DNA from 4 places in the Geodermatophilus sp. CPCC 205506 genome. Region 1 is predicted to be linked to each of the others. Evidence: riboswitches for the same ligand, from Rfam matches in the RefSeq annotation. Region 1 holds a riboswitch; each other region holds the start of a gene.
The links. Region 1 has a riboswitch for cyclic di-AMP ahead of MY520_RS15795 (C40 family peptidase). Riboswitches for the same ligand answer to the same signal wherever they lie in the genome.
Positions count from the first base shown of each region.

Region 2: it holds a riboswitch for cyclic di-AMP, as region 1 does, so the genes downstream of both, MY520_RS08540 (C40 family peptidase) here and MY520_RS15795 (C40 family peptidase) in region 1, are expected to answer to the same signal.
Region 3: it holds a riboswitch for cyclic di-AMP, as region 1 does, so the genes downstream of both, MY520_RS18840 (C40 family peptidase) here and MY520_RS15795 (C40 family peptidase) in region 1, are expected to answer to the same signal.
Region 4: it holds a riboswitch for cyclic di-AMP, as region 1 does, so the genes downstream of both, MY520_RS10950 (transglycosylase family protein) here and MY520_RS15795 (C40 family peptidase) in region 1, are expected to answer to the same signal.

Region 1 covers NZ_JALPKP010000026.1:32,228-39,198, forward strand. Annotated here, with positions in the region: gene MY520_RS15785 (DEDD exonuclease domain-containing protein) at 1-839, opposite strand, end outside; gene MY520_RS15790 (hypothetical protein) at 1,050-1,349, shown strand; cyclic di-AMP (ydaO/yuaA leader) riboswitch at 1,542-1,739, shown strand; gene MY520_RS15795 (C40 family peptidase) at 1,756-2,838, shown strand; gene MY520_RS15800 (M48 family metalloprotease) at 2,987-4,255, shown strand; gene MY520_RS15805 (glycosyltransferase family 4 protein) at 4,252-5,373, shown strand; gene MY520_RS15810 (AMP-dependent synthetase/ligase) at 5,389-6,971, opposite strand, start outside.
Region 2 covers NZ_JALPKP010000011.1:68,370-75,340, reverse strand. Annotated here, with positions in the region: gene MY520_RS08575 (SpoIIE family protein phosphatase) at 1-39, opposite strand, end outside; gene MY520_RS08570 (STAS domain-containing protein) at 51-401, opposite strand; gene MY520_RS08565 (ATP-binding protein) at 478-906, shown strand; gene MY520_RS08560 (serine/threonine protein kinase) at 913-2,391, shown strand; gene MY520_RS08555 (RtcB family protein) at 2,444-3,601, shown strand; gene MY520_RS08550 (NmrA/HSCARG family protein) at 3,725-4,564, opposite strand; gene MY520_RS08545 (hypothetical protein) at 4,665-4,838, opposite strand; cyclic di-AMP (ydaO/yuaA leader) riboswitch at 5,165-5,316, shown strand; gene MY520_RS08540 (C40 family peptidase) at 5,330-5,848, shown strand; gene MY520_RS08535 (serine hydrolase) at 5,898-6,839, opposite strand.
Region 3 covers NZ_JALPKP010000034.1:57,624-64,594, reverse strand. Annotated here, with positions in the region: gene MY520_RS18860 (DUF3817 domain-containing protein) at 1-318, opposite strand, end outside; gene MY520_RS18855 (hypothetical protein) at 318-911, opposite strand; gene MY520_RS18850 (hypothetical protein) at 918-1,484, shown strand; gene MY520_RS18845 (DUF2568 domain-containing protein) at 1,462-1,839, opposite strand; gene MY520_RS18840 (C40 family peptidase) at 1,970-3,025, opposite strand; cyclic di-AMP (ydaO/yuaA leader) riboswitch at 3,041-3,184, opposite strand; gene MY520_RS18835 (phytoene desaturase family protein) at 3,536-5,092, shown strand; partial or broken gene MY520_RS18830 (YhjD/YihY/BrkB family envelope integrity protein) at 5,095-5,847, shown strand; gene MY520_RS18825 (transglycosylase domain-containing protein) at 5,919-6,971, opposite strand, start outside.
Region 4 covers NZ_JALPKP010000015.1:86,037-93,007, reverse strand. Annotated here, with positions in the region: gene glgX (glycogen debranching protein GlgX) at 415-2,529, shown strand; gene treY (malto-oligosyltrehalose synthase) at 2,526-4,883, shown strand; cyclic di-AMP (ydaO/yuaA leader) riboswitch at 5,053-5,196, shown strand; gene MY520_RS10950 (transglycosylase family protein) at 5,199-5,771, shown strand; gene treZ (malto-oligosyltrehalose trehalohydrolase) at 5,927-6,971, shown strand, end outside.

The DNA.
Region 1 (6,971 bases):
CTGCGCTGCTCCCCGGCGGTGAAGTAGCTGCGGACGCGGCTGCGCAGATCGCTCGACGTCCCGACGTAGAGGGGCTCGTCGCGGGGGCCGCGGAACACGTAGACCCCTGGCCCCGAGGGCACGCCGTCGGCCAGGTGCCGCTTGCGCAGACGGTCGGGGTCGACCTGGCGGGTGAGGCCGGTCAGCTCCTCCAGGCTGGTGATGCCGAGCGGGCCCAGCCGCTCGAAGAGCCCGTGCAGCACGTCGACGGTGGCGCGGGCGTCGGCCAGGGCGCGGTGGCAGGGCTCGGTCGCGGTGCGGAAGAAGGGCGCCAGGGTGGCCAGCTTGCAGTTGGGCACCTCGTCGCGGGTGAGCAGCCGGCGGGCGAGGACCGCGGTGTCGACCGAGGCGAAGGCCGGCCACGGGACGGCGCTCTCCGCGCAGGCGGCCTTGAGGAACCCGAGGTCGAAGGGAGCGTTGTGGGCCACCAGGACCGCGCCGCGCGCGAACTCCAGGAACGCGGGCAGGACCGCCCCGATGCGCGGCGCCGCGGCCACCATCGTGGTGGTGATGCCGGTCAGCACGCTGATGTAGGGCGGGATCGCACAGCCGGGGTCGACCAGCGTCTGGAACTCGCCGAGGACGACGCCGCCGCGCACCTTGACCGCGCCGACCTCGGTGATCGCGCTGTCCTTGGGTGAGCCGCCGGTCGTCTCGAGGTCGACGACGACGAACGTGACCTCCGCCAGCGGGGTGCCGAGCTCGTCGATCGTGGCTTGCTCGTAGCGCGGCAGCCCGGCGGCGGCTCGCGCGGCTGTCCCTGCGGCGATCCCGGCCAGCCGGGCGGGGGAGGAGAGCACGGGGCGGACGGTAGGTCGGGGCAGTGACAGTCCCGGGGACGCTCGCCGGGCGGCGACCGATCGGCCGACGGCGGTGCGGGCGGCCGTGCGGGCGGCAGAACCGACGGTGGCCGGGAACTGTCGGTGCCCGTCCCTAGCGTGCTGCCCATACCGACCGGGGGCCATGGAGGGCCTCCACGACCAAGGCGTCGGTCAGCAGAGGAGTGGGTCATGTTCATCGACTGCGACACCTGCACCGCCCGGGGCGACGGCTGCGCCGACTGCGTCGTGACCGTGCTGCTGGGGGCGCCACCGGGCTGGCAGGGCACCGACCCGACGGTGGTCCCGATGACCGCCCGCCGCGGTCCGGCCGCCGAGGACGTCGTCGTCCCGGCGCCGGGTGTGGTGGTGGAGTTCGACGAGGTCGAGCGCCGGGCCGTCCGCGCGCTGGCCGACGGCGGCCTCGTGCCGCCGCTGCGCCACCAGACCTCCCCGCGCCGGGCGGGGGATCCGCGGCGGCGCACCGGGTGAGGCCGGCCGTGGCGGGCGCCGACGCGGCCGCGGACGAGGGAACGAGGCGCGAACCGGGGGTGTCGGCGTGGCGCGCGTCGAGCGTGTGGGAAGTCCCACAGTCCACGCGGGCCTCGTTTGTCACAACAACACCACGCCCCTACGGTGAGCCGGTCCGGCCGGGAGGTCGTCACCCGCAGTGAGGTGACCTCGGCCGGGTCACCGCCGAATTCCCCGAGGCGCCGCACGGTGCCCAGGGGGAACCGGGGACCCACCGCAGTACTGGGGTGAGTCCTCGCGTGCGCCGGTCCGCCGGGGCACACGCGTCGGTCCGCCGGCGCGCAGAGATAGGGCGCTTCTTCCCAGCCCGAACCCGTCAGCTAACTCGGTAGGCGGTTGCTGAGGAAGAAACGGAGAGCCGCCGCCCGTGGCGACCCCTCACGCTGCCCTGGGGCATGCCCCCGAACCGATCCACCCCCGTCTTGCGGTCGTTCCCCGCCGCCCCACCGCGGCCCGCCGCCTCGGTCGCGGGCTCGTCGTCGGAGCCACCGCGACGCTGGCCCTGACGCTCCTCCCCGCGAACGCGGTCGCCGATCCGGAGCAGGCCGGCAGCGCCGCGCAGGCCGCCGAGCTCGTCGCCCGCACCGGTCAGGAGCTCGAGGCCGTCAGCGAGCAGGTCAACGAGGCCCGCGAGACCCTGGCCCAGCAGCAGGCCGCCGTCGCCGACGCCGACCGGGCCGCCGCCGACGCACAGGCGCAGCTCGACGCCCTCGACGGCCAGATCCGCCAGGTCGCCCGCGCGGCGTTCACCGGCGAGAGCCTCTCGGAGTTCGACCTGCTGATGACCAGCGCGTCGGCCGAGGACTTCGTCTCCCAGCTGGCCACGCTCGACGTCATCGCCGGGCACGCCGGCGACGTGCTCACCGACGTCGCCACGCGGGCCGCGGCCGCCGAGCAGGCGCGGGCCGGCGCCGACGCGGCCCAGGCCGCGGCGCAGCAGGCGCTCGACGAGGTCACCGCGCGGCAGGCCGGGCTCGAGGCCGACATCGCCGACTACCGGGCGCAGTACGACGCCCTGTCGGCGCCCCAGCAGCAGCTGGTGCAGACGGCCCACTCGGGGCAGGCGGTCCCGGCCGCCGCGCCGGCGCCCGCCGCGAGCGGTGCCGCGCAGGCGGCCGTCGACACGGCGCTGGCCCAGGTCGGCGACCCGTACGTGTGGGGCGCCGGCGGCCCGAACTCCTTCGACTGCTCGGGGCTCACCCAGTACGCCTACGCCGCGGCCGGCGTCAGCCTGCCGCACTCGAGCCGCATGCAATCGACGATGGGCCGGTCGGTCTCGCGCGCCGAGCTGCAGCCGGGCGACCTGCTCTTCTACTACAGCCCGGTCAGCCACGTGTCGATGTACATCGGCAACGGGCAGATGGTGCACGCCTCGACCTCCGGCCAGCCGGTCAAGGTCGTGGGCATCGACTCGATGGGCAGCATCACCGCGATGCGCCGCATCCTCTGAGCCCGGCTGAGCGCGGGGAGGACGGGCGGCCCCGTCCCGGGTCCCGCCGTGAGCCTGCGAGGGGTGGGGAGGACGGGCGGCCCCGTCCCGGGTCCCGCCGCGAGCCTGCGAGGGGTGGGGAGGACGGGGTCCTCTTAGGATCGACCAGGTGAGCGCCCGCCGGGCCGCGTTGCTGGTCGCGGGTGCGCTCGGGGCGGCCCTCGTGCTCGTCATCGCCGTCCGGACGCCGTGGTCCCTGCTGCCCGACCCGCCCGGTGGGGCCACCCCGGTCCGCCCCGGCGCCGGGCTGCCGGCGGAGGTGGTCGAGCGGGCGGAGTCCTTCGCCGCGGCCCTCCGGCCGGCGTCCCTGGCCTCGCTGCTGCTCGGCCTCGCCGTCTCCGCCGTCCTGGCGCTGACCCCGCTCGGCGGCCGGCTGGTCCGGGCGGTGGCGCGCCCGCTCGGCGGCGGCTGGGCGTGGCAGGCGCTGCTGGGCACGGCCGCGATCGCGGTGGTGGGTCGGCTGGTCACCCTGCCGCTGTCGGCGTACGGCGAGGTGGTCCGGCACCGGTACGGCCTGTCCACCCGCTCCTGGCTGCTGTGGCTGCGCGACGTCGGCGTCTCCACCGCCATCGACGCGGCGCTCACTGCCGTCGTCCTGCTCGTCGTGGTGTGGCTGGCCCGCCGCGCTCCGCGGACCTGGTGGGCCTGGGCCGCCGGGGCCGCGGCCGCGCTCGTCGTCGCGGGCTCGTTCCTCTACCCGGTGCTCATCGAGCCGGCGTTCAACCGGTTCGAGTCGCTGCCCGCGGGGCAGCTGCGGACCGACCTGCTCGAGCTGGCCGAGGAGAACGGCACCCCGGTCGAGGACGTGCTGGTCGCCGACGCCTCCCGGCGCACCACCGCGCTCAACGCCTACGTCTCCGGTTTCGGGTCGACCCGCCGGGTCGTCCTGTTCGACACGACGCTCGAGCGGCTGCCCCCGGCGGAGATCGAGTCGATCGTCGCGCACGAGCTGGGCCACGTGGCCACCGACGACGTCCTCACCGGCACCCTCATCGGCTCGCTGGGTGCGGCCGCGGCGGTGGCCGCGCTGGGGTGGCTGCTGTCCTGGACGCCGCTGCTGCGCCGGGCCGGTGTGGACGCACCGGGCGACCCGCGGGTGGTGCCGCTGGTCCTGCTGCTGGTGTCGGTCGGCACGCTGGTCGCCACCCCGGTTCGGAACGTGGTGTCGCGGCACGTCGAGGCGCGCGCCGACCTGCACGCGCTCGATCTCACCGGCGACGCGCAGGCGTTCATCACCATGCAGCACCGGCTGGCGGCGGCCAACCTCGCCGACCCCGACCCGCCCGCGGCCTGGCAGTGGTTCTTCGGCTCCCACCCGACCGGGCCGCAGCGGGTCGCGATGGCGCTGGACTGGCAGCGCCTGGAGGACGCCGGGTGAGGACGCTGGTCGTCACCAACGACTTCCCGCCGCGCCAGGGCGGCATCCAGACCTTCGTCGCGGCACTGCTGGCCCGCCGCCCCCCGGAGTCCCTGGTCGTGCTCGCCTCCCGGTCGCCCGGCTGGGAGGCGTACGACGCCGCGCTGCCGTACCCCGTGGTGCGCCGGCCGACCGGCATGTTGTTGCCCACCCGCGCCACGGCCCGCGCGGCAGCCGACCTGGCCCGCCGCTCGGGCTGCGACACCGCCTTCTTCGGCGCGGCCGCACCGCTCGGCCTGCTCGCGCCGGCCCTGCGCGACGCCGGTGTGCGGCACCTGGTCGGGGCCACCCACGGCCACGAGACCGGCTGGGTGGCGCTGCCGGGGGCGCGGCAGCTCATGCGGCGGATCGCCCGGGGCCTCGACGTCCTCACCTACATCAGCGAGTACACCCACGGCCGCCTGGCGCCCGCGCTGGACGGCGCCACCCGCATGGCGCAGCTGTCACCCGGGGTGGACGTCGACCGGTTCACCCCGTTCGCCGACGGGGCGGCGGTGCGCGCGCGGTACGGGCTGGGTGCGGCTCCGGTCGTCGTCTGCGTCTCGCGCCTGGTCCCGCGGAAGGGACAGGACGTGCTGCTGGCCGGCTGGCCGCGGGTGCTGGCCCGCCATCCGGACGCGCGGCTGCTGCTCGTCGGCGGCGGCCCGCTGGAGGCCCGGCTGCGGCGGGCGGTCGCCGACCGGGGGCTGGCGCACTCCGTCGTCCTCACCGGAGGGGTGCCGTCGGAGCAGCTGCCCGAGCACTACGCCGCCGGCGACGTCTTCGCCATGCCGTGCCGCACCCGCCGGGGCGGCCTGGACGTCGAGGGGCTGGGCATGGTCTACCTCGAGGCGGCGGCCTGCGGGCTGCCGGTCGTGGCGGGCACCTCGGGCGGCGCGCCGGAGACGGTGCGGGAGGCCGTCACCGGGCACGTCGTGGCCGACCCGCGATCCCCGGCGGACGTCGCCGCGACGATCACCCGCCTGCTCGACGACCCCACCCGCGCCCGGGCCATGGGGGCCGCCGGCCGGGCGTGGGTGGAGCAGCGGTGGTCGTGGACGACGATCGCCGCGACCTTCACCGCCCTGCTGGACGGCTGACGGCGGAGCCCGGGCTCACCGGGCGTAGAGGGCCTCCACGTCGGCGTCGAACTCCTTCATGACCACCGCCCGCTTGAGCTTCAGGCTGGGCGTGAGCATGCCGTTGGCCTCGGTGAAGTCGGCGCCGAGCACCCGGAACTTCTTGATCGACTCGGCCTGCGACACCGCCTTGTTGGCCTCGGCGACCGCGGCGTCCATCTCGGCCAGGATGTCGGCGTCCTCGGTCAGGTCGGCCGCTGTCGTGCCGGCCGGCTTGCCCTTGCTCTCCAGCCAGGCCGGCAGCGCCTCCTCGTCGAGGGTGATCAGCGCGGCGATGAACGGACGCTGGTCGCCGACGACGATGCACTGGCTGATCAGCCGGTGGGCGCGCAGCCGGTCCTCGAGCACCGCGGGGGCGACGTTCTTGCCGCCGGCGGTCACCAGGATCTCCTTCTTGCGCCCGGTGATCGTGATGAAGCCGTCGCCGTCGATGTCTCCGAGGTCGCCGGAGTGGAACCAGCCGTCGGCGTCGACGGCCTCGTTCGTGGCCTGCTCGTTCTTCCAGTAGCCGCGCATGACGATGCCGCCGCGGATCAGGATCTCGCCGTCGTCGGCGATGGCGGTCTCGACGCCGGGCAGCGGCCGGCCGACGGTGCCGATGCGGAAGGCGGCGTCGTGGTTGACCGACGCGGCGGCGGTCGTCTCGGTGAGCCCGTAGCCCTCGTACACGGTGACGCCGACGCCGCGGAAGAAGTGGCCGAGCCGCTCGCCGAGCGGGGCACCGCCGGAGACCGCTCCGAGGCAGCGACCACCGAGCGCGGCGCGCAGCTTGCCGTAGACCAGCTTGTCGAACAGCACGTGCTGGGCCCGCAGCGCGAGACCGGGGCCGCCGGCGTCCGTGGCGCGGGACCAGTCGATGGCGACCCGGGCGGCCTTGTCGAAGATCTTGCCCTTCCCGGCGGCCTCCGCCTTCGCCTTGGCCTGGTTGAAGACCTTCTCGAACACCCGGGGGACGGCGAGGACGAACGTCGGCTGGAACGCGGCGAGGTCGGCCACGAGGTTGCTGATGTCGGCGGTGTGCCCGAGGACGGTGCGGGTCTTGACCGCGCCGACCTCCAGGACCCGGGCGAGGACGTGGGCCAGCGGGATGAACAGCAGCAGCGAGCCCCGCTCGTTGAGCAACCGGCTGAGCAGGCTCATCCCGTTGCCGATCTCGAACAGGAAGTTGGCGTGCGTGAGCTCGCAGCCCTTGGGCCGCCCGGTCGTGCCGCTGGTGTAGATCAGCGTGGCGAGGCTGGACGAGGTCAACGTCGCCCGGCGGGCGCCGAGCTCGGCGTCGGGGACGTCGGCTCCCGCTGCGGTGAGCGTGCCCACGGCGTCGTCCTCGATGACCCACACGGAGGCCAGGTCCGGCGCCTGGTCGCGCACCGACTCCACCGCGGCGGCGTGCTCGGCGCGCTCGACGACGGCCGCGGTCGCGCCGGAGTCCGAGAGGATCCAGGCGACCTGGTCGGCGCTGGAGGTCTCGTACACCGGGACGACGACCGCGCCGGCCGCCCAGATCGCGAAGTCGAGGACGGTCCACTCGTAGCGGGTCCGGGCCTGCAGGGCCACCCGGT
Region 2 (6,971 bases), on a different contig from region 1:
GATGCTCCCGCGGCTGTCGTCGGGCGGCGTCGGCGTCATCCCGGGCGACCCTACGGGCCGACCTCGTCCCCGGGCTCCCGGACCGTCTCGGCGATCGGCACCAGCGAGTGGAGCTCGAGGAGGTCGACGACCAGCCACACCGGCCGGTTCTCGCGGGGGCAGACGACCTGCAGGGCGACGTCGGCAGCGGCCGCGCGGCGGGCGAGGAAGGCCAGGCAGCGGGCGCCGGAGGAGTCGAGGAACGTCGTCCCGGTGAGGTCGAGGACCATCTCGCGGGGCTGCTGGGACAGGAGGGACTCCATGGCCTCCATGAGCTGTGGGGCGGTGGCCAGGTCGAGCTCTCCGCGTACGCTCAGCGACGGTAGACCGGAGGCCGTGGTCCGCTCGATGTCGAACAGCACGGGTCGGTCTCCTCGTCGTGGTCCCACTGGCTCACCGCAGGGTAGATGCCGCCGGGCGGGAGAGGGGAACCCTGGCATGGACATCGCCTTCACCGTCCGCCTGCCGGTCGACACGGACAGCGTGCCGTTCGTCCGCAGGCTCTGCCGGCTGGCGCTCGAGCACCTGCACGTCCCGCAGCACGTGGTCGACGAGATCGTGCTGGCGCTGACCGAGGCGTGCGCGAACGTCGTCCAGCACGCCGGGGACTCCGCCGAGTACGAGGTGCAGGTGCGGCTCGACGACGCCGTCTGCCGGATCAGCGTCGTCGACGACGGCGCGGGCTTCGACCCCGGCGGGCGGCCGGCCGTCGACGGCTCGCCGCTGGAGACCGGCGGCGGGCTGACGCTCATGCAGGCACTGGTCGACCGGCTGGACTTCCACCACGAGTCCGACGGGCGGCACCGGGTGACGCTGGAGAAGCGGCTGGACGCGCACCCGCCGCTGCGCCTGGTCGACCCCGTCTGACGGCGCATGCACCCGGCCGGATCCGTTCTCGAGGAGCGCTACGAGCTCCAGTCCCCCATCGCCACCGGGGGCATGGGGCAGGTCTGGCGCGCCCGCGACCTCGTCCTGGGCCGGCAGGTCGCGGTCAAGGTGCTGCGCGCCGAGTTCACCGGGAACCAGGTCTTCCTGACCCGGTTCCGCACCGAGGCCCGGCTCTCCGCGGGGCTCGTGCACCCGAACATCGCCGTCCTGCACGACTACGGCGAGGTCGAGCCCGCCGGCGGTGACCGGGTGGTCTACCTGGTGATGGAGCTCGTGGACGGCGAGCCGCTCTCGACCCTGCTGCAGCGCGAGCACCGGTTGCCGCCGGAGCGGACCCTGGCCCTGCTGGGCCAGGTCGCGGCCGGGCTGGCCGCCGCGCACGCGGCCGGGGTGGTGCACCGGGACGTCAAGCCGGGCAACCTGCTCGTCGCATCGGACGGCACGGTCAAGATCACCGACTTCGGCATCGCCTGGTCGGCGGCCAACGCGCCGATCACCCGCACCGGCCACGTCATCGGGACCGCCCAGTACCTCGCGCCGGAGCAGGTGCGCGGGGACAAGGCCGTCCCGGCCAGCGACGTCTACTCCTGGGGCATGGTGGCCTACGAGTGCCTCGCCGGCCGGCGCGCGTTCGACGGCCCCAACCCGGTGGACATCGCACTGCGGCAGCTGCGGGAGGACCCCGACCCCCTGCCCCCGGACCTGCCGGACGGCGTGCGCCGGCTGGTCGAGCGGACCCTCACCAAGGACCCGGCCCAGCGGATCCCGGACGGCGCCGCCCTGCTCGCCGCGGTGGACGACGCCGCCGCCGGGCGGGAGCCCGACCGCGCCGACACCCTCGTGCTGCCGATCGCGCCCCCCGCCCCGGTGACGCAGGTGCTGTCCCCCGCCGCGGTCCCCGCCGCGGGGCCCGCCGTGGACGACGCCCACCCCGTCGACGACGAGCCGGAGGACCGGTCACGCCGCCGGATGCTCATCCCGCTGCTGGTGGCCCTCGTCGTCGTCGCGGCCGTGGCAGCGGGGCTGGTGGTCCTCGGGAACAGCGGGACCGACCCCGCACCGGCCGGTCAGCCGACGACGTCGACCACGCCGGCCCCGACGACGTCCGCGGCGCCGACGCCCCCGCCGGTCGTGCAGGTGCGGCTGGACCCCGCGGAGTACGTCGGCCGGCCGGTCGGCCAGGTGCAACCCCAGCTGGCCGGCCTGGACCTGGCGGTCGTGCTGCAGGCCGTCGAGACCGCCGACGTCCCCGCCGGGCAGGTGACGGCGCTCGCCCCGACCGGCGAGGTGCCGGTCGGCACGACGATCACCGTCACCCACGCCGTCGCGCCGCCCCCACCGCCGCCGCCGACCGCCGCGCCGACGACGGAGGCCCAGCCCACCGCCGAGCAGGGCGACGGGAACGGCAACGGCAACCGCCGCCGGGACCGCGACCGCGATCGCGACCGCAAGGGCGATGACTGAGGGCGTCCGCAGCCGACGGGACGGGGGTCCCGCGGCGGGGTAGGTCCTCCCGGTGGAGAAGATCAGCGACCGCCTGCTCAACTGGGCGTCGATCCTGGAGCCGACCACCCGGCTGCAGGCCGAGCGCACCGCCTCGATGCCGTTCATCCGCCCGCACATGGCGCTCATGCCCGACGCGCACCTGGGCAAGGGCGCGACGGTCGGCTCGGTGATCCCCACCGAGGGCGCGATCATCCCGGCGGCGGTGGGGGTCGACATCGGGTGCGGGATGGACGCCGTCCGCACCCAGTTCACGGCCGACGACCTCCACGGGCGCAACCTCGGCGCGCTGCACGGGCAGATCTCGCGGGCGGTCCCGCTCTCGGCCGGCCGGTACAACAAGAAGCTGCGCGACTCCGCGGCCGCCCGGGTGGCGGAGCTCCGGGAGCTGCCGGGCGTGGGCCAGGCCGACGGAGTCGCCGACACCTGGCCGATGCAGCTGGGGTCGCTCGGGTCGGGCAACCACTTCATCGAGGTGTCGCTGGACGAGGCCGACCGGGTGTGGCTGTTCCTGCACTCGGGCTCGCGCGGGGTGGGCAACCGGCTGGCGTCCAAGCACATCCGGATCGCGCAGCAGCGCTGCCGCGACGAGCACCTGCCCGACCGCGACCTGGCCTGGCTCGAGGAGGGGACGCCGGAGTTCGACGCCTACATCGAGGCGCTGGGTTGGGCGCAGCGGTTCGCCTTCCTCAACCGCGCGGAGATGATGGACCGCGTCGCCGAGCAGGTGTCCCGCTTCCTCGGCACCGAGGTCGCGCGGCAGGTGGAGATCTCCTGCCACCACAACTACACCGAGCGGGAGACGCACCTCGGGCACGACGTCTGGCTGTCCCGCAAGGGGGCCATCTCGGCGCGGCGGGGCCAGGACGGGCTGATCCCCGGGTCGATGGGGACGGCGTCCTACGTGGTGGTCGGCAGGGGCAACCCCGACGCGCTGATGTCCGCGCCGCACGGGGCCGGCCGCAACCACTCGCGCGGCGCCGCGCGGCGGCTGTTCACCCGCGCCGACCTCGATCGGCGGATGAAGGGCATCGCCTGGGGCCGGTCGGACGCCTTCCTCGACGAGCACCCGGACGCGTACAAGCCGATCGACCGTGTCATGGCCGACGCGGCCGACCTGGTCGAGGTCCGGCACACGCTGCGCCAGGTGGTCAACGTCAAGGGCGACTGACGCCCCGGGGCACATGTGTCTCCCGGGAAGCTCGTGCTCTGCCCACCACCGTGGGCAGAGCACGAGCTCCCGCAGGACACGTGCCCGGCCGCCGCCTATCCGGCGGCGCGGCGGCCGGCGCGCTCACTCCCGAGGCGACCAGCCGGTCGCCAGCCAGCCCGGGAGGTCCAGCAGGCCGGGCGCCAGCGCGCGGGTGGCCTCGATGTCGCCGCGGTAGGCGGGCGGGTGGGCGAGCCAGGTGAACATGGCGCGCGCGTCGTCGTCCAGGCCGTCGAGCGGCACCGCCTCGTAGCGGCCGGGCCGGCCGGCCCGCTCGCCGAAGGCGGCGGCGATCTGCTCGCCGGTCCGCTCGTCACCGGCGATCTCGATGCTGCCGCCGGGCACCCGGCCGGGGTCGAGGAGGACGTCGGCGGAGACCGTGCCGATGTCGGCGACGGCGATCATCTGCAGCGGCACGCCCGCCGGCAGCGGCATCCGGACGACGACCTCGCCGTCCTGCACCGCCGCCATCCAGCCCAGGTTCTCCATGAAGAAGACCGGCCGGACGACGGTCGCCGGCAGCCCCGACGCGGCCAGGTGCTCCTCGACGCGGCGCTTGCTCTCGAAGTGCGGGATGCCGGTCGAGCGCTCGGCGCCGCCGACGGAGTTGAGCACGACGTGCTCCACGCCGGCGTCCGCGGCCGCGTCGACGAGCGCGATCCCCTGGCGCTCCTCCGCCTCGGGCCCGCCGGCGCCGAACGGGGTGGTCATGGCGAACACCCGCTGCGCGCCGGAGAACGCCGTCCGCAGGCTGTCGGGGTCGGCCAGCTCGGCGCGGACGAGCTCGGCGCCCCGGTCGGCGAGGTCCCGGGCCTTGGCGGGGTCGCGGACGAGGGCGCGCACGCGGGCACCGGCGTCCAGCAGGGCGCGGGCGACGGCGCCGCCCTGCTGTCCGGTGGCACCGACGACGGCGATGACGGTCATGGGACTCCTCGGACTCGGTCTGGGCCGGCACGCGGGCGCGTGCCCCGTACGCGGCAGCGGCCCCCACCCGGGCTCGGGTGGGGGCCGCTGCGCCAGCAGATCAGTAGCGCCCGGTGCCGCGGCCCATGCCCTTGCCGCCGCCGCCCTTCTGCTGCTTCTGCTGGAAGTCCTGGATGAGCTTCTTGAGCTTGGCCTGGTTCTGCGGTTTGCGGGCCTCCTGGATGACCTTCGCCGCGATCCCCGACGCCACGAGCTTCCGGATCATGCCGGCCATGTGGGTTCCTCCTCGGTTCGGTTGACCTGCTTCGTGCCCGCCCAACGGCCGGGCCAACCACCCGGGTTCCGGCGGCAGGGCGTCGTCCGCCGATGACAGTCGGTGGTGCCACCCCGCAGGGGACGAGAACGTACGGATACCGCCGACCAGCGGTGACGGAGCCGGGCGGCTCCTCACACTGCGTCGTCCCCGCTGGTGAGGACGGCGAGCCGCGGCGTCCCCGGCCGCCGGATCCGACACCGACCCCGAATGGCGACGCCCGGCGGGGGTTCTTAGCGTTCTGCGCGGTCCAGCGGGCTCCCTCGTCGCCCACCCGTGGCGGCACCCGCCGGACACCGCCGAACCGGGCGTCGGTCGTCTACCGAGGCCCGGACCGGGGACCCACCGCAGCACTGGGGTGAAGCGCGATCCGTCGCGCCGGGCGACTCCCCCGTCCGAACCCGTCAGCTAACCCGGTAGGCGGTCGTGGAGAACAGGAGAACACGTCGTCCATGACGACTGCACGCACGACCTCTGCACGTCGCACGTTCCGTGGGATCGCCGTCGCCGTCATCGCCGGTGCCGGTATCGCGCTCTCCCCCCTGCCGGCAACGGCTGACACCGGTGGGGACGGTGGTGGGGGCGCTGCCGTCGCCGCTGCTCCGGCCGCCGCTTCGAGCGGCGCCGCCCAGGCCGCGGTCGACACCGCGCTCGCCCAGGTGGGCGACCGCTACGTGTACGGCGCGACCGGCCCGAACTCCTTCGACTGCTCGGGGCTGACGAGCTTCGCCTACAAGGCGGCGGGGATCTCCATCCCGCGCACCTCGCGGGCGCAGGCGGGCTTCGGCGCCCCGGTGGCGAAGTCGGACCTCCGGCCCGGTGACCTGGTGTTCTTCTACAGCCCGGTCTCGCACGTGGGCATGTACATCGGCAACGGCCAGATGGTGCACGCCTCGACCGCCAGCAAGCCGGTCGCCGTGGTGAACCTCGACTCGATGCCGAGCTACTCGGGCGCCCGCCGGGTCGCCTGACGCCTCGCGGTGCCCCGGCCGTCTGCTGACGGCCGGGGCACCGCGGCGGTCAGCCGATCCCGCTGAGGACGGCGGCAGCCGCGGCGTCGAGCGAGTCGCGCGCGCGTGCCCACGACGTCGAGCTCGGGAAGTCGCCGAGGAGGACGACCACCCGCCCGTCGGCGAGCTCGCCCGCCGAGTGCAGCTGCCGGCGCCCGTCGACGCAGCACATCCAGCCCTGCTTGGCCGCCACCGGCCCCGTGGCGCCGGTGCCGCTCGAGAGCAGGCCGAACCGCTGGTCGAAGCCGTCGGCGGCCGTCGCCGAGGTCGACCGCAGCCAGCCCAGGAGCCGGTCGGCGTCCCCGGGGTCGAGCAGCTGCCCGCGCGCCGCGAGGACGGCGGCGAGATCCGTGGCGCTCGTCGTCGCCTGGCCCCACTGACCCGGGATCGACGGCGGCGCGGTGGCGGTGAGCCCCAGTACCGCGGCGACGTCGGTGACCAGCCCGGGCCCGTCGTACCGGTCCCACAGCCGGCTCATCGCGGCGTCGTCCGACCCCACGATCGCCCGCTCGGCCAGGGCGACGTCCTCGTCGGGCAGGGTCAGGGCACCGCTCTCGTCGAGCGCCAGCAGCCGGGTGACCACGAGCAGTTTCACCAGCGACGCGGTGGAGACCGGCCGGCCGGCGTCCGCGCTGGCGAGCAGCCGGTCCCCGTCGGCGTCCAGGACGACGACCGAGACGGTTCCGCCGGCGCCCGCCGCTGCGGCCTCGACGCCGGCCAGCACCGGCGCCGCGTCGATCGTCCGGAGTTCGGCCTTCGCGGAGGGCCCGGTCGCCTCCGGGACGTCGGTCGCGGCGGCCGTCTTGCCGTCGGTGGCGACGTGGCTGTCCGCCGCCGCGGTCACCATCGGGGTCGTGCAGCTGGCGAGGCCGCCGAGGACCACCCCGGACGCGCACAGCGCAGCGAGACCCCGGCGGAGCCGGTGGTCCAGGAGGGGACGGCGTCCGGCCACGGGGACAGGGTGGGGGCGCTACCTGCCGGTGAGCAGGGAGTCCGCTGCTCGCCTCCTCCGGATGAGGGAGCCGCCCGCGGAGTCCACGGCTTCGCCGTCTGGCCCCTACGGGTGAGCGCCTCCTGCGGCGGC
Region 3 (6,971 bases), on a different contig from region 1:
CGGCACGGGCTCCGGCAGCGGCAGCCGCCCGGTGCGGGTGGCCCAGCGGTCGAACCAGAGCGTGGCCAGCGGCGGTACCGAGGCGGCGAGCGCGAGCAGTGCGGTGCGGGCGTTCCAGCGGAGCACCCGCGCGGCAAGCAGCGCCACGAGCACGTAGGCGACGAAGATCCCGCCGTGGATCGGGCCGAAGATCTGCACGCCGCGCTCGGAGGTCGCGAGGACCCACTTCACGAACATGCCGAACAGCAGGCCCACCCAGGAGCAGGCCTCGGCGAGGGCGACGGCGCGGAAGGCGAGGGCGACGGCGTGCGGTCTCATCACCCCCCATCCTCCCTGACGCGCCCGTCGCGGTACGCCGCGCCCCGCGGGGACAGCTCGTAGCCGACGGCGAGGCTGCGGGTCAGCCCGAGCTCTTTCAGCCGGCGGACGTCGCGCTTGAACGGCAGCGTCTCCCGGCCCAGCACGGCCGCCAGGTCGGGAGCGCGCACCCCGGGCCGCTCGGCGATCAGGTCGAGCACGGTGCGCGTCCACGGCCCGTCGGCGCGGGCGGCGTCCCACCGGTCCAGCCGGGCGTCGAGGGCGGCCCGCTCCTCCGGCGAGAAGGTCGCCCGCTCGCGCAGCGCCACGCGGGGGTCGGCGCCGGCGGCCCGCACCCGCATGCGGTAGACGTGCGTGCCGGGACGACGGTCGAGGAGGCGGAGCAGCCGGTCCCGCGAGGGGACGCCGGCGGCCGCGGCGTCGTCATCGGTGATGTCGGCGAGGTCCACCTCGGTGACGTCGACGATCTCGACCACCCCGGCCGGCGTGCGCTGGGTGCTGCCCGGGTGCATGCGCGGCCGGTCCCACCGGCGGAAGGCGAGCGTGACCGACCCGTCCATGATCGCGGCGGCGGTGGCCGGTGGGATCAGCACGGACGGATGCTGGCAGGGTCGACCGGCGTGCGGGGTCTGGCGCGGCGGGAGTTCTGCCTCGTCCTGCTCCGCCGGATGGCCGACGTCCGCCCCGATCTGGTCGCCGCGGCGCTGCCCCGGCTGGGCGCCACCCGGGGAGAGGCCCATGCCGCGCACACCCGCTGGCAGGCGCTGCAGCACTCGCCCCGGGCGCCGCGCGGGCTGGCGCTGCGGACCGCCGTCCTCGGGCCGCCCGACGAGGTGGAGGACCGCCGCTTCGGGGACCTCGACGTCCAGGTGCGGCGCTGGCCCCTGCCGCTGTGGCCGCACCTGTACTGGGAGGTGCTGTCCGGCCCCGGCGGGTCCGTGCTGAACGAGCACCTGGTGCCGGCGCCCGGCTCCCCCGTGCCGCCGGCACGGGCCGGCCGGCTGCTGGTCTGGGAGCACGTCCTCGACGACGTCGTCGGCCTGCCCGGCGCGGTGAGCGTCGACCCCGGCGTGGGAACCCGCTGGGAGGTGCACCTGCCCGGCGGAGTGCGGGCGCAGTTCGTGTGGGGGCTGCTCCAGCAGGTCAGCGGGCCGCCGCCGCGCTGACCGCGCTGACCGGGGCCTGCGACGTCAGCGGGCCGGACAGCAGCGAACTCAGCACCGCCGCGACCACGAGGAGGACCGCCAGGCGCGGCGAACCCGTCGCGAGCAGCGCGGCCGCCGCCGCGCCGAAGACCACCACCTTGGTGAGGACGGCGAGCACCGCGACCTGCACGACCGCCTGCGGTGCCGCGAACAGGCCCCACAGCAAGGCCGCGACCAGCGGCGCGCCGAGGGCGAACAGCCACCGGGTGGCCGTCGAGTCGCCCGCGGTCGCCCCCCAGTGGCCGAGGGCCGCCAGGGCCGCGAGTTCGGCGGCGAACGCGACGCCGGCCCACATCCACTGCCATCCCTGCGCCATGGTCGGCTCCTCTGCGATCATCGATCTGCTTCGAGAGCAGTGTTCACACCGCAGGACGCGACGTCAAGACCCGGACACAGCGGAGCCCCGGACGCACGCGGCGTCCGGGGCTCCGGGAGCGGACGGGGTCCTAGCCGGCGATGCGGTTGAAGCGCGGGGTCGCCCCCATGTCGTCGACGCTGGCGACCTTCACGACGTCGCCGGAGGTCGGCGCGTGGACCATCTGGCCGTTGCCCAGGTAGATGCCGATGTGGCTGACCGGGCTGTAGAAGGCGACCAGGTCACCAGGGCGGGCCTCGGCCCGCGAGACCGTCCGGCCCATCTGCGACTGCAGGCGGCTGGAGTGCGGCAGGCCGATCCCGGCTGCCTTGTAGGCGTAGAGCACCAGACCGGAGCAGTCGAAGGAGCCCGGCCCCTCGGCGGCCCACACGTAGGGCTTGCCGCGCTGGGCCATGGCGGCGTCGATCGCCTTCTGGGCGGCGGCGCTGTCGGCCACCACCGGACCGGCGGCGGCCGGCTCCTCGCGCTCCGTGCGGCTGGCCCGCTCCTGGCCGGCTCCGTGGGCGGTGGCCGCGGCCGCCAGGGCGGCGCGTCGCTCGTCGGCGCTGAGCCGCGCGTAATCGGCCTGGTAGGCGGTGATCTGCTCCTGCAACTCGGCCTGCTGGGCGGCGACGGCGTCGTACTGCTGCTGGGCCTCGTCCGCCGCCCGGTCCGCCTCGGCCTGCGCCTGCGCGGCGACCTCACCGGCGGAGGCGGCCTGCTCGATCAGCCCGTTCTGGTGGCCGGCGACGGCGTCGAGCAGGTTCACCCGGTTGACGAACTCGTCAGCCGAGCCGCTGGTCATCAGGGCCCGCAGCGAGCCCATGCTCTCGCCGGTGAACGCGCTGCGGGCGATGCCCCGCACCTGCTCCTGCGCGGCGGCCACGACCGCCTGCGCCTCGGCGACCTGCGCCGCGGCGGCCTGGGCGGCGGCCTGCTGGGCCTCGAGCTCCGAACGCGCCTCGTTGAACTGCTCGGTGACGACCTCCAGCTCGTGGCCGCGGGCGGCGACGAGGGCGGCGGCCTCCTGCGAGGAGCCCGGCGCGGCACCGGCCACGGCCGGGAGGAGCGAGACGCCGATGGCGCCGACGAGGACGACGGCGGCCCGTCGCCAGGCAGCGCGACGGGACGCGCGAGGGGTCGCCATGGTGCGGCGGCTCTCCGTTCTTCCGCAGGCCGCCTACCGGGTTAGCTGACGGGTTCGGACGGGAAGTCGCCCGGCGCGGCCGGCCGGAGGCCGGGCGCGCTTCACCCCAGTGCTGCGGTGGGTCCCCGGCCCGCACCCCCGGGGAGGAGGGAGAGGCTCGGCGGCGTCCGGGGAGTGTCACCCAGGGTGGTGACGGAGCGCCCCGCCGGACATACACACCGTAATGGCCGGAACTCCGCGGTGACAATTACCTGGATGTGATTTCGTGGACTCTCGCCTCGACTCCGCAGGCGGGTGGAGCACCTGGGACCGGTGGTGCGGGTGGGGTTTGGGCGGCCGCCCACGGGAGCACGGGGACCGCATGGATCTGCAGCGACCCCTCGTGGTGCCGGCCTCGTCGGGGCGCTCGCAGGGTGCGGCAGCACCGAGACCGGCGGCCACACCGACGCCGTGCGCCACGAGCAGGACGCGACCAGGGAGGACGGCTGACCGGCCGGTTACGGTCCGCCGGTGAGCGCGCGGAGCAAGTACGACGCCGTGGTCGTCGGAGCGGGGCACAACGGCCTGGTGGCCGCGGCCTACCTGGCGCAGGGCGGCTGGTCCGTCCTGGTCCTGGAGCGGCTCGAGCGGGTGGGTGGCGCCGCGGTCAGCCAGCAGGTCTTCCCGGGCGTCGACGTCCGGCTGTCGGCCTACTCCTACCTGGTCAGCCTGCTGCCCGACCGGATCGTCGCCGACCTCGGCCTGCAGCTCACGCTGGCCGACCGCGCGGTGGCCTCGTACACCGCCGTCGCCGGGGGGCGCGGCCTGCTGGTCGAGCGCGCCGAGGGACCGGCCACCACCGCGTCCTTCCGCGAGCTGACCGGCTCGGACGCCGAGCTGGCGGGCTGGCGCCGGTTGTACGGCCGGCTGGCCATCCTCGCCGAGGACCTCGCGCCCACGCTCACCGAGCCGCTGCTCTCCCCCGCCGAGCTGACCGGCCGGCTGCGCGACCCGCGGCTGTTCACCGACCTCGTCGAGCGGCCGCTGGCCGACGTGGTCGCCGACGACCTGCACCACGACGTCGTCCGCGGGGTCGCGCTCACCGACGGGCTGATCGGCACCTTCGCCGACGTCCACGCCGCCGACGGCCTGGCCGGGCGCTGCTTCCTGTACCACCTGATCGGCAACGGCACCGGGCTGTGGCGGGTGCCGGTGGGCGGGATGGGCGCGGTCACCGGGGCCATGGCCACCGCCGCCCGCGGCGCCGGCGCGGAGCTGGTCACGCGGGCGACGGTCACGGCGATCGAGCCGCGCGCCGACAGGGTGACCGTGCACTGGACCGACGGCGACGGCGCGGAGCGGGCGGCCGACGCCCGGTTCGTCGTCTCCGGCGCGGCACCCGAGGTGCTCGACCGGCTGACCGGCGCGGCGCCGCGGACGACGCCGGACGGCGCCCAGCTCAAGGTGAACATGGTGCTGGCCCGGCTGCCCCGGCTGCGCTCGGGCGTCGACCCCGCCGTCGCCTTCGCCGGCACCTGCCACGTCGACGAGGCGGCCGGCCGGCTCGACGCCGCCTACGCCCAGGCCGCCGCGGGGGAGCTGCCCGACGTCATCCCGTTCGAGGTCTACTGCCACTCGCTGTCCGACCCGTCGATCCTCGGGCCGGCCGAGCGCGCCGCCGGGTACCAGACGCTCACGCTCTTCGGCCTGCACACGCCGGCCGGGCTGTTCCGCGCCGACCCGGTGGGCACCCGCCGCGAGGCGGTGCGTCGGGTGGTGGCGCAGCTCGACGCGCACCTGGAGGAGCCGCTGCTGGACTGCCTGGCCCGCGACGCCTCCGGTGAGCCGTGCCTGCAGGCGGCCTCCCCGCTGGACGTCGAGGCGTCGCTGGCCATGCCGGGCGGCCACATCTTCCACGGCGACCTCGCCTGGCCGGTCGCGCCGACGCCGGCGGAGGCCGGCACGTGGGGCGTGGCGACGCCGCACCCGCGGATCGTGGCGGCCTCCTCAGGGGGCACCGTGCGCGGCGGGGCGGTCAGTGGCCTGGGCGGCTACGCCGCCGCCCGGCACCTGCTGGACCGGCGCTGAGGATGGGGTCGGCCGCGCGGCTGCGGACCGAGGCGTCGTCCCTGGTCCGCGGGGCGGGGCGGCGGCTGCGCGGCCGCGACCTCGCGCTGATCGCGGCCGGGCTCACCTTCTACGCCGGCGTCGCCGTGGTGCCGCTGCTGCTGGTGGCCTTCTCGCTGACCGCGCTGCTCACCTCGCCCGGCACCGTCCGTGACCTGGCCGGCCGGCTCGCCGACCTGCTGCCGCCCCAGCTGGGAGCACCGGAGGCGCTCCGGGCCCTGGCCGACGCGGGCGTCGCCATGGGCCCGCTCGACTTCGCGCTCGCGCTGCTCCCGCTCTCGCTCTACGGCGAGGGGCTGCGGCGGGCGCTGCTGCGGTTCACCCCGCGCCGGGACACCGACACGCTCACCGGCTGGCGCGGCCGGCTGCTCGGCCTGCCCCTGGTGCTGGCCACGCCGCTGCTGCTGTACCCGCTGCTGCTGGCCGCCTCCGCCATGGCCGACCTCACCGAGCGCGGCAGCGTGCTCGGGAGCTTCGCGGTCGGCTACTACTCGGTGCTGTTCGCGCTCACCGTGCCGCTGCTGTGGGGCTTCGGCGTGGTCGCCAGCGGGCGGCCGCGCTGGTCGGCCCTGGTGCCCGGGGCGCTGTTCACCGCGGCCTGCCTGTCGGGCTTCCTGCAGGGCTTCGTACTGTTCCTGTCCCTGCCGCTGGCGCTGGGCGCGCCGTTCGGCGGGCTGACCGTGGTCGGTGCGGTGGTGGCGATCAGCCTCTGGCTGTTCCTGTTGCACCTGGTGCTGATCGGCGGCTGGCTGCTCACCCAGTCCCTCGACGAGCGGATCCGCTCCGGTCAGCCGTCCCCGTCGTCCCCGTCGCCGTCCCCGTCTCCGTCGCCGTCGGCCGGTTCGGCAGGGGCGACCGGCGGGCCGCCACCGTCCGCGGGCGGTCCGGCGTCCTCGGGCGGAGCCTCCTCCGGTGGCGCCGGCTCGTCCGCCGGTGGCGGCTCCTCGGGCGTCGGCTCCGGCTCTGGTTCGGGCTCGCGCCGTGGCGCGACGTAGTCGGAGCCGTTGCTGACAAGGATCGAGACGACCTGCCCCTGCACCGCCCGGCCGCCGCGCGGCGGGCTGGTGCCCAGCAGGGTCCCGGCGGGACGGTCGCTGTCGATCCGGACGGTGGAGTGCTGGAAGCCCGCGTCGGACAGCGCCGACTCGCAGGCCCGGACCGAGGAGCAGCCGGGGACCGGCCGGGTGTTGCCGTTCTGCACGACCTCGTCGGCCGGCGGGAACTCCCCGCTGCCGCGGGCCTCGAGGATCGGGGCCATCGCGTCGCGCCAGATGGTGGCGCCCTTGCCGCCGCCGAACCCGCCGACGTCCTCGTTGCGCTTCGGGTTGAGCACCATGACGCTGGCGGTGATCTCGGGGGTGTAGCCGACGAAGGCGACCGAGAAGTTGTCCTGCGACGTCCCGGTCTTGCCGGCGATCTGGTGGCCGGGGACGTAGGCGCGGGTGCCGGTCGCCCCCGGGTTCCCGGGCTCGACGTCCTTGCGCAGCATCTGGTTGAGCGTGGTGGCCACCCCGGGGGGGATCGCCTCCGGGGTGCAGCGGTCGCCGACCGCCAGCGGCTCGCCGTCGGTCCCGACCGCCGGGTCCCCGTGCTGGTCGAGGACAGCGGTCACCGGGACGACGTCGCACTGCGTGCCGCTGGCCGCCAGCGTCGAGTACGCGCTGGCCAGGCCGAGCGGGCTGGTCGGCTCGGGACCGAAGGTGAACGACCCCCGGTTCTCGTCGATGACCCGCTGCGGCAGCTCGGGGTCGTTGAACTGGAACAGGCCCATCCGCTCGGCCATCCGCACCGGCTCCTCGACGCTGCCGAGAGCGTCCTCGAGGGCGAGGAAGTAGGTGTT
Region 4 (6,971 bases), on a different contig from region 1:
GTGACAGGACGGCGTCCGTGCGACGCCCGCGCACTCCCGGGGCGGACGGGACCGATCCACTGGCCCCGGGTGCTTGCCCTGGGGTATCCGACCCGCCTAGCGTCCCCGGTCGCAGGAGCGGTCACCGCCGGGGACCAGCGCCACCCGGGGACACCCGGGCGAGGTCGGACCCCGGCGCCGCTGCCGGCCGGACCTGCGCACGACGCCCCCCGTGGAGAACCGCGGGGGGCGTCGTCGTCCGGGGTGAGCGAGATCTCCCCCGCCGGGCACCGGACCGAGGTGTGCGGGCCCCCCGGAGGGGGCAACGGGGGCATGGTGCACCACGTGTGACCCGACCTCCTCGCCCGTGCCCCGCGGCGGGAGGCCACCGGCCCCCGGCCTCCCGGGGGCGCCAGCGCAGGAGGACCTCGTTTCATGACCCAGGTGTGGCCTGGTACCGCCTACCCCCTCGGTGCCACCTACGACGGCACCGGCACCAACTTCGCGATCTTCAGTGAGGTCGCCGAGAAGGTCGAGCTGTGCCTCTTCGACGACGCCGGCAACGAGGAGCGCATCCGCCTGCCGGAGATGGACGGGTTCGTCTGGCACGCCTTCCTGCCCGGCATCCAGCCCGGCCAGCGCTACGGCTACCGCATCCACGGCCCCTACCACCCGTCGCAGGGCATGCGGTGCAACCCGAACAAGCTGCTGCTCGACCCCTACGCGAAGGCCATCGACGGCCGGGTCGACTGGGACCCGTCGGTGTTCGGGTACGACTTCGACAGCGGGGAGCGCAACGACGAGGACTCGGCCGCGCACATGCCGAAGTCCGTCGTCGTCAACCCGTACTTCGACTGGGGCGTGGACCGGCCCCCGCGGACCCCGTACCACAAGTCGGTGATCTACGAGGCCCACGTCAAGGGCCTCACGATGACCCACCCGGACGTGCCGGAGGACCTGCGCGGCACGTACGCGGGCATCGCGCACCCGGCGGTCATCGACCACCTCACCGGGCTCGGCGTCACCGCGATCGAGCTCATGCCCGTGCACCAGTTCGTGCAGGACGACACCCTGGAGCAGAAGGGCCTGCGCAACTACTGGGGCTACAACACGATCGGCTTCTTCGCCCCGCACAACGAGTACGCCAGCAACACCGACAACGGCATGCAGGTGGCGGAGTTCAAGGGGATGGTCCGGACCCTGCACGAGGCGGGGATCGAGGTCATCCTCGACGTGGTCTACAACCACACCGCCGAGGGCAACCACCTCGGGCCGACGCTGTCGTTCAAGGGCATCGACAACCGGGCCTACTACCGGCTGGTCGAGGACGACCCGCAGTACTACATGGACTACACCGGCACCGGGAACTCGCTCAACGCCCGCACCCCGCAGGCCCTGCAGCTGATCATGGACTCGCTGCGGTACTGGATCACCGAGATGCACGTCGACGGCTTCCGCTTCGACCTCGCCTCCACCCTCGCCCGCGAGCTGCACGCCGTCGACCGGCTGTCGGCCTTCTTCGACCTGGTGCACCAGGACCCGGTGGTCAGCCAGGTCAAGCTCATCGCCGAGCCCTGGGACGTCGGCGAGGGCGGCTACCAGGTCGGCAACTTCCCGGCCCTGTGGACCGAGTGGAACGGCAAGTACCGCGACACCGTCCGCGACTTCTGGCGCGGCGAGGACGCGACCGTCGGCGAGTTCGCCAGCCGGATCACCGGTTCCTCGGACCTGTACCAGCACTCGGGCCGGCGCCCGGTGGCCAGCATCAACTTCGTCACCGCGCACGACGGGTTCACGCTGACCGACCTCGTCTCCTACAACGAGAAGCACAACGAGGCCAACGGCGAGGGCAACAACGACGGCGAGAGCCACAACCGCAGCTGGAACTGCGGGGTGGAGGGCGAGACCGTCGACAAGAAGGTGCTCACCCTGCGGGCCCGTCAGCGCCGCAACTTCCTGGCCACGCTGATGCTCAGCCAGGGCGTGCCCATGCTCCTGCACGGCGACGAGCTGGGCCGGACGCAGCAGGGCAACAACAACGGCTACTGCCAGGACTCGCCGCTGACCTGGGTCCACTGGGACGAGGTCGACGAGGGGCTGCTGGAGTTCACCAAGCTGGTCACCCGGCTGCGTGCCGAGCACCCGACGTTCCGCCGTCGTCGCTTCTTCCACGGCCGGCCGGTGCGGCGCGAGCGGGGCGCCCCGGTGCAGGACATCGCCTGGCTCACGCCGGACGGTGACCTGATGACCGAGGACGACTGGGACGCCGGCTTCGCCAAGTCGATCGCCATGTACCTCAACGGGCACGGCATCCGGTCGACCGACGAGCGCGGCGAGGACGTCGTCGACGACCACTTCTACCTGGCGTTCAACGCGACGCACGAGCCGATGGACTTCACCCTGCCGGCCGAGGAGTACGCCGCGGCCTGGACGGTCGTCCTCGACACCGCCGAGATGGAGGCCGTCGAGCCGACGCAGCTCAAGCCCGGCGAGACGATCACCGTGGAGGACCGGTCGATGGTCGTGTTCAGCGCCCCGCGTCGCGCGTGAGCGGGCCCGAGATGAGCGAGCCGGGCACGAGCGAGCCGCTGAGCCGGGAGCGCCGGCGCGCGGTGCCCACCGCGACCTACCGGCTGCAGGTGACGGCGGACTTCACCCTGGACGACGCCGCGTCGGTCGCCGGCTACCTGGCCGACCTCGGGGTGAGCCACGCCTACACCTCTCCCCTGTTGCGCGCGGCCGCCGGCAGCACGCACGGCTACGACACCGTCGACCACGCGCACGTCGACGAGTCGCGGGGCGGGCAGGCCGGCTTGGACCGGCTGGTCGCCGCGCTGCACGCGCAGGGGCTGGGCCTCGTGCTCGACCTGGTGCCCAACCACATGGGCGTGGCCGATCCGGCCGAGGCGCCGTGGTGGTGGGACGTGCTGCGGCACGGCCGGGACAGCGCGCACGCCGGCGCGTTCGACATCGACTGGGACTTCGGCGGCGGCAGGGTGCGGCTGCCGGTGCTGGGCTCGGCGGACGACGTCGAGAAGCTGGAGGTGGTGGACGGGGAGCTGCGGTACTACGACAACCGCTTCCCGATCGCGCCGGGCACCGGGCAGGGCACCCCGCAGGAGGTGCACGCCCGCCAGCACTACGAGCTGGTCGACTGGCGGCGGGCCGACGCCGACCTGAACTACCGGCGGTTCTTCGCGATCAACACCCTCGCCGGGCTGCGCGTGGAGGACCCGGAGGTGTTCGCCGCGACCCATGAGCTGGTCCTGCGGCTGGTCGAGGTCGGCGCCGTCGACGGCCTGCGGATCGACCACCCCGACGGCCTGGCCGACCCCAAGGGCTACCTCGACCGGCTGGCCGAGGCCTCGGGCGGGCGCTGGACCGTGGTGGAGAAGATCCTCGAGCCCGGGGAGGACCTGCCGGAGAGCTGGTCGACGGCCGGGACGACGGGCTACGACGCGCTGGCCGAGGTGGACGACGTGCTCGTCGACCCGGCCGGCGAGGCGGCGCTGACCGCGCTGGACACCGAGCTGTCCGGCGCGCCGGTGGACTATGCGCGGTTGGTGCACGACTGCAAGCGCGAGGTGACCGACGGGATCCTCGGCTCGGAGGTGGCCCGCCTGGTGCGGGTCATCGGCGAGTTGCCCGGCATCGACGTCGCGCAGCAGACCGAGGCGCTGGCCGAGCTGCTGGCGGGCTTCCCCGTCTACCGCACCTACCTGCCCGACGGCCGCGAGCACCTCGACGCGACCGTGGCCGCGGTCCGGGAGCGCCGTCCCGACCTCACCGACGCCGTGGACGCACTGCACACGGTGCTGTCGCAGGCGGGGACCGAGGCCGCCACCCGCTTCGAGCAGACCAGCGGTCCGGTGATGGCCAAGGGCGTCGAGGACAGCGCCTACTACCGCTGGGCGCGGTTCGTCGCGCTCAACGAGGTGGGCGGCGACCCGGCGCGCTTCGGCAGCACGGTCGAGGAGTTCCACGAGGCGCAGCAGCGCCGCCTGGCGCGCAGGCCCGAGTCGATGACCGCGCTGTCGACGCACGACACCAAGCGCAGCGAGGACGTGCGCGCCCGGCTGGCGGTGCTCGCCGAGCTGCCCACCGAGTGGGCGCAGCTGGTGCGACAGCTGCTCTCCCGGCACCCGCTGGCCGACCGACCGCTGGCCCACCTGGTGTGGCAGAACCTGGTCGGGGCCTGGCCGCTGTCCCGCGAGCGGGCGCACGCCTACGTGGAGAAGGCCGCCCGCGAGGCGGGGACGTCGACGACGTGGACCGACCCGGCCGAGGAGTTCGAGAACCGGCTGCACGCGCTGGTCGACGCCGCGTTCGACGACGAGCAGACGAACGGCGCGATCGAGGACCTCGTCGCCCGGATCGCGCCCTTCGGGAGGTCCAACTCTCTGGCGCAGAAGCTCCTGCAGCTCACCATCCCCGGCGTCCCGGACGTCTACCAGGGCACCGAGCTGTGGGACCTCTCCCTCGTCGACCCGGACAACCGCCGTCCGGTCGACTACGAGCTGCGCCGCCGGCTGCTGGCCCGGCTGGACGGCGGCGAGGTGCCCGCGGTCGACGAGAGCGGCGCGGCCAAGCTGCTCGTGGTCTCCCGCACGCTGCGGGCCCGCCGCGAGCACCCGGAGTGGTTCGCCGGCTACCAACCGGTGGCGGCGACCGGCGCGACGGCGGGGCACGTGGTCGCCTTCGACCGCGGGGGTGCGGTGACGGTGGCCACCCGGCTGCCGGTCGGGCTGGCCGGCGCCGGCGGCTGGGGCGACACCGCGCTGCAGCTGCCGAACGGCGCCTGGCGGGACCTGCTCACCGGAGACTGCTTCGTCTCCGACGCCGCCGGGATGCCGGTGCGCGACGTGTTGGGGCGGCTGCCGGTCGCCCTGCTGGTCCGCGACTGAAAGTGAGGGGCCTGGGACGGTGCGCCGTCCCCGGCCCGGCCTGTCGCGCCACGCCGGGGTGACACGCCGGGTGCCGCGGAGTCGCTCGATGGCCTCCGCCTACCGTCCCCCGGGTGCCCGGCCGACCGGCCGGGCACGGCGCCGTCCCGCCCAACCCCGTCCGGCGGCGTCCTGACCACAGCACAACCGTGGACGGGGGTGGGGGAACCACATTCGACGCCACGTGCGTCTCGGGGTGAAGCCGCGTTCCGCGGCCGGGCACCGATCGTCCGAACCCGACAGCTCACCCCGCAGGCGGTCGATCGGAGGATCCCCTTGTCCCAGCACGATCGTTCCTGCCTGCCTGCCCGCGGTCTGCGCCGCGGTGCCGTCGTCCTCACCGGCGCGGCGGCCCTCTCCCTCGGCGCCCTCGCCGGCCCGGCGCTTGCCGCCGGCCCCAACAACTGGGACGCCGTCGCCCAGTGCGAGTCCGGCGGCAACTGGAGCATCAACACCGGCAACGGCTACTACGGCGGCCTGCAGTTCAGCCCCGGCACCTGGGCGGCCTACGGCGGCACCGCGTACGCGGCCCGCGCCGACCTCGCCTCCAAGGAGCAGCAGATCGCCGTCGCCGAGCGCACGCTCGACGGCCAGGGCCCCGGCGCCTGGCCGACCTGCGGGAAGGGCCTCGACCCGGCCGCGCCCGAGTGGGGCGCCCCGGCCCCCGCGGCCGCCCCCGCACCCGCCGCGGCGTCCGCCGGGACCTACGTGGTCAAGCCCGGCGACACGCTCGGCAAGATCGCCGCCGCGCACGGCACCCCCGGTGGGTGGCAGGCGCTGTACGAGAAGAACAGGAACGTGCTGAGCAGCCCGCACGTCCTCCAGGTCGGCCAGACGCTCGTGCTCTGACGCCGGTGTCCGGGATCCGGGGCGCCGCCGTCGGCGGCGTCCCGGAGCCCGGTGGGTGAGCGCCGCGCAGGTCACGATTGGCCTCCGGTCGGACGGGCATGTTCTGGCCGCCGGTCCCCCGGCCGATCCGTCCCACCCCGCCTGGAGGCCCCCGCATGTCCGCACCCGTCGACTTCTCCGTCTGGGCACCGCTGCCGAAGCGGGTCCGGCTCCAGGTCGACGGCACGGTGCACGAGATGCACCGCGGCGACGGCGGCTGGTGGCGCGCCGAGGTCGAGGCCGGGCCGGAGGCGGACTACGGCTTCCTGCTGGACGACGACGACACGCCTTGGCCGGATCCGCGCTCGCGGCGCCAGCCGAACGGCGTGCACGGACTCTCCCGCCGCTTCGACCCGGCGGCGTACCGCTGGGTCGACCGGGCGTGGACCGGGCGGCCGCTCGCCGGCGGCGTGGTCTACGAGCTGCACGTCGGCACGTTCACCCCCGAGGGCACCCTCGACGCCGCCGTCGGCCGACTGGACCACCTCGTGGAGCTCGGCATCGACTTCGTCGAACTGCTCCCGGTCAACGGCTTCAACGGCACGCACAACTGGGGCTACGACGGCGTCCTCTGGTACGCGGTGCAGGAGGAGTACGGCGGCCCGGCGGCCTACCAGCGCTTCGTCGACGCCTGCCACCAACGCGGCCTGGCCGTGATCCAGGACGTCGTCTACAACCACCTCGGTCCGTCGGGGAACTACCTGCCGCTGTTCTTCCCGGTCTTCGCCGAGGGCGGCGCCACCACGTGGGGCAACTCGGTCAACCTGTCGGGGCCGGACTCCGACGAGGTGCGCCGCTACATCGTCGACAACGCCCTCATGTGGCTGCGCGACATGCACGTCGACGGGCTGCGCCTGGACGCCGTCCACGCGCTGGTCGACGAGCGGGCCACCCACGTGCTGGAGGAGATGGCGCAGGAGGTCGACCGGCTGTCGGTCGCCGAGGGCCGCCCACTGACGCTGATCGCCGAGAGCGACCTCAACGACCCGCGCCTGGTCACCCCGCGCGTGGCCGGTGGCATGGGGCTGACGGCGCAGTGGAGCGACGACTTCCACCACGCGCTGCACGCGACGCTGACCGGCGAGGGGCAGGGGTACTACGCGGACTTCGCCGCCGCCGGGCTCGCCGGCCTGGCCAAGACGCTGACCGGCGCGTACTTCC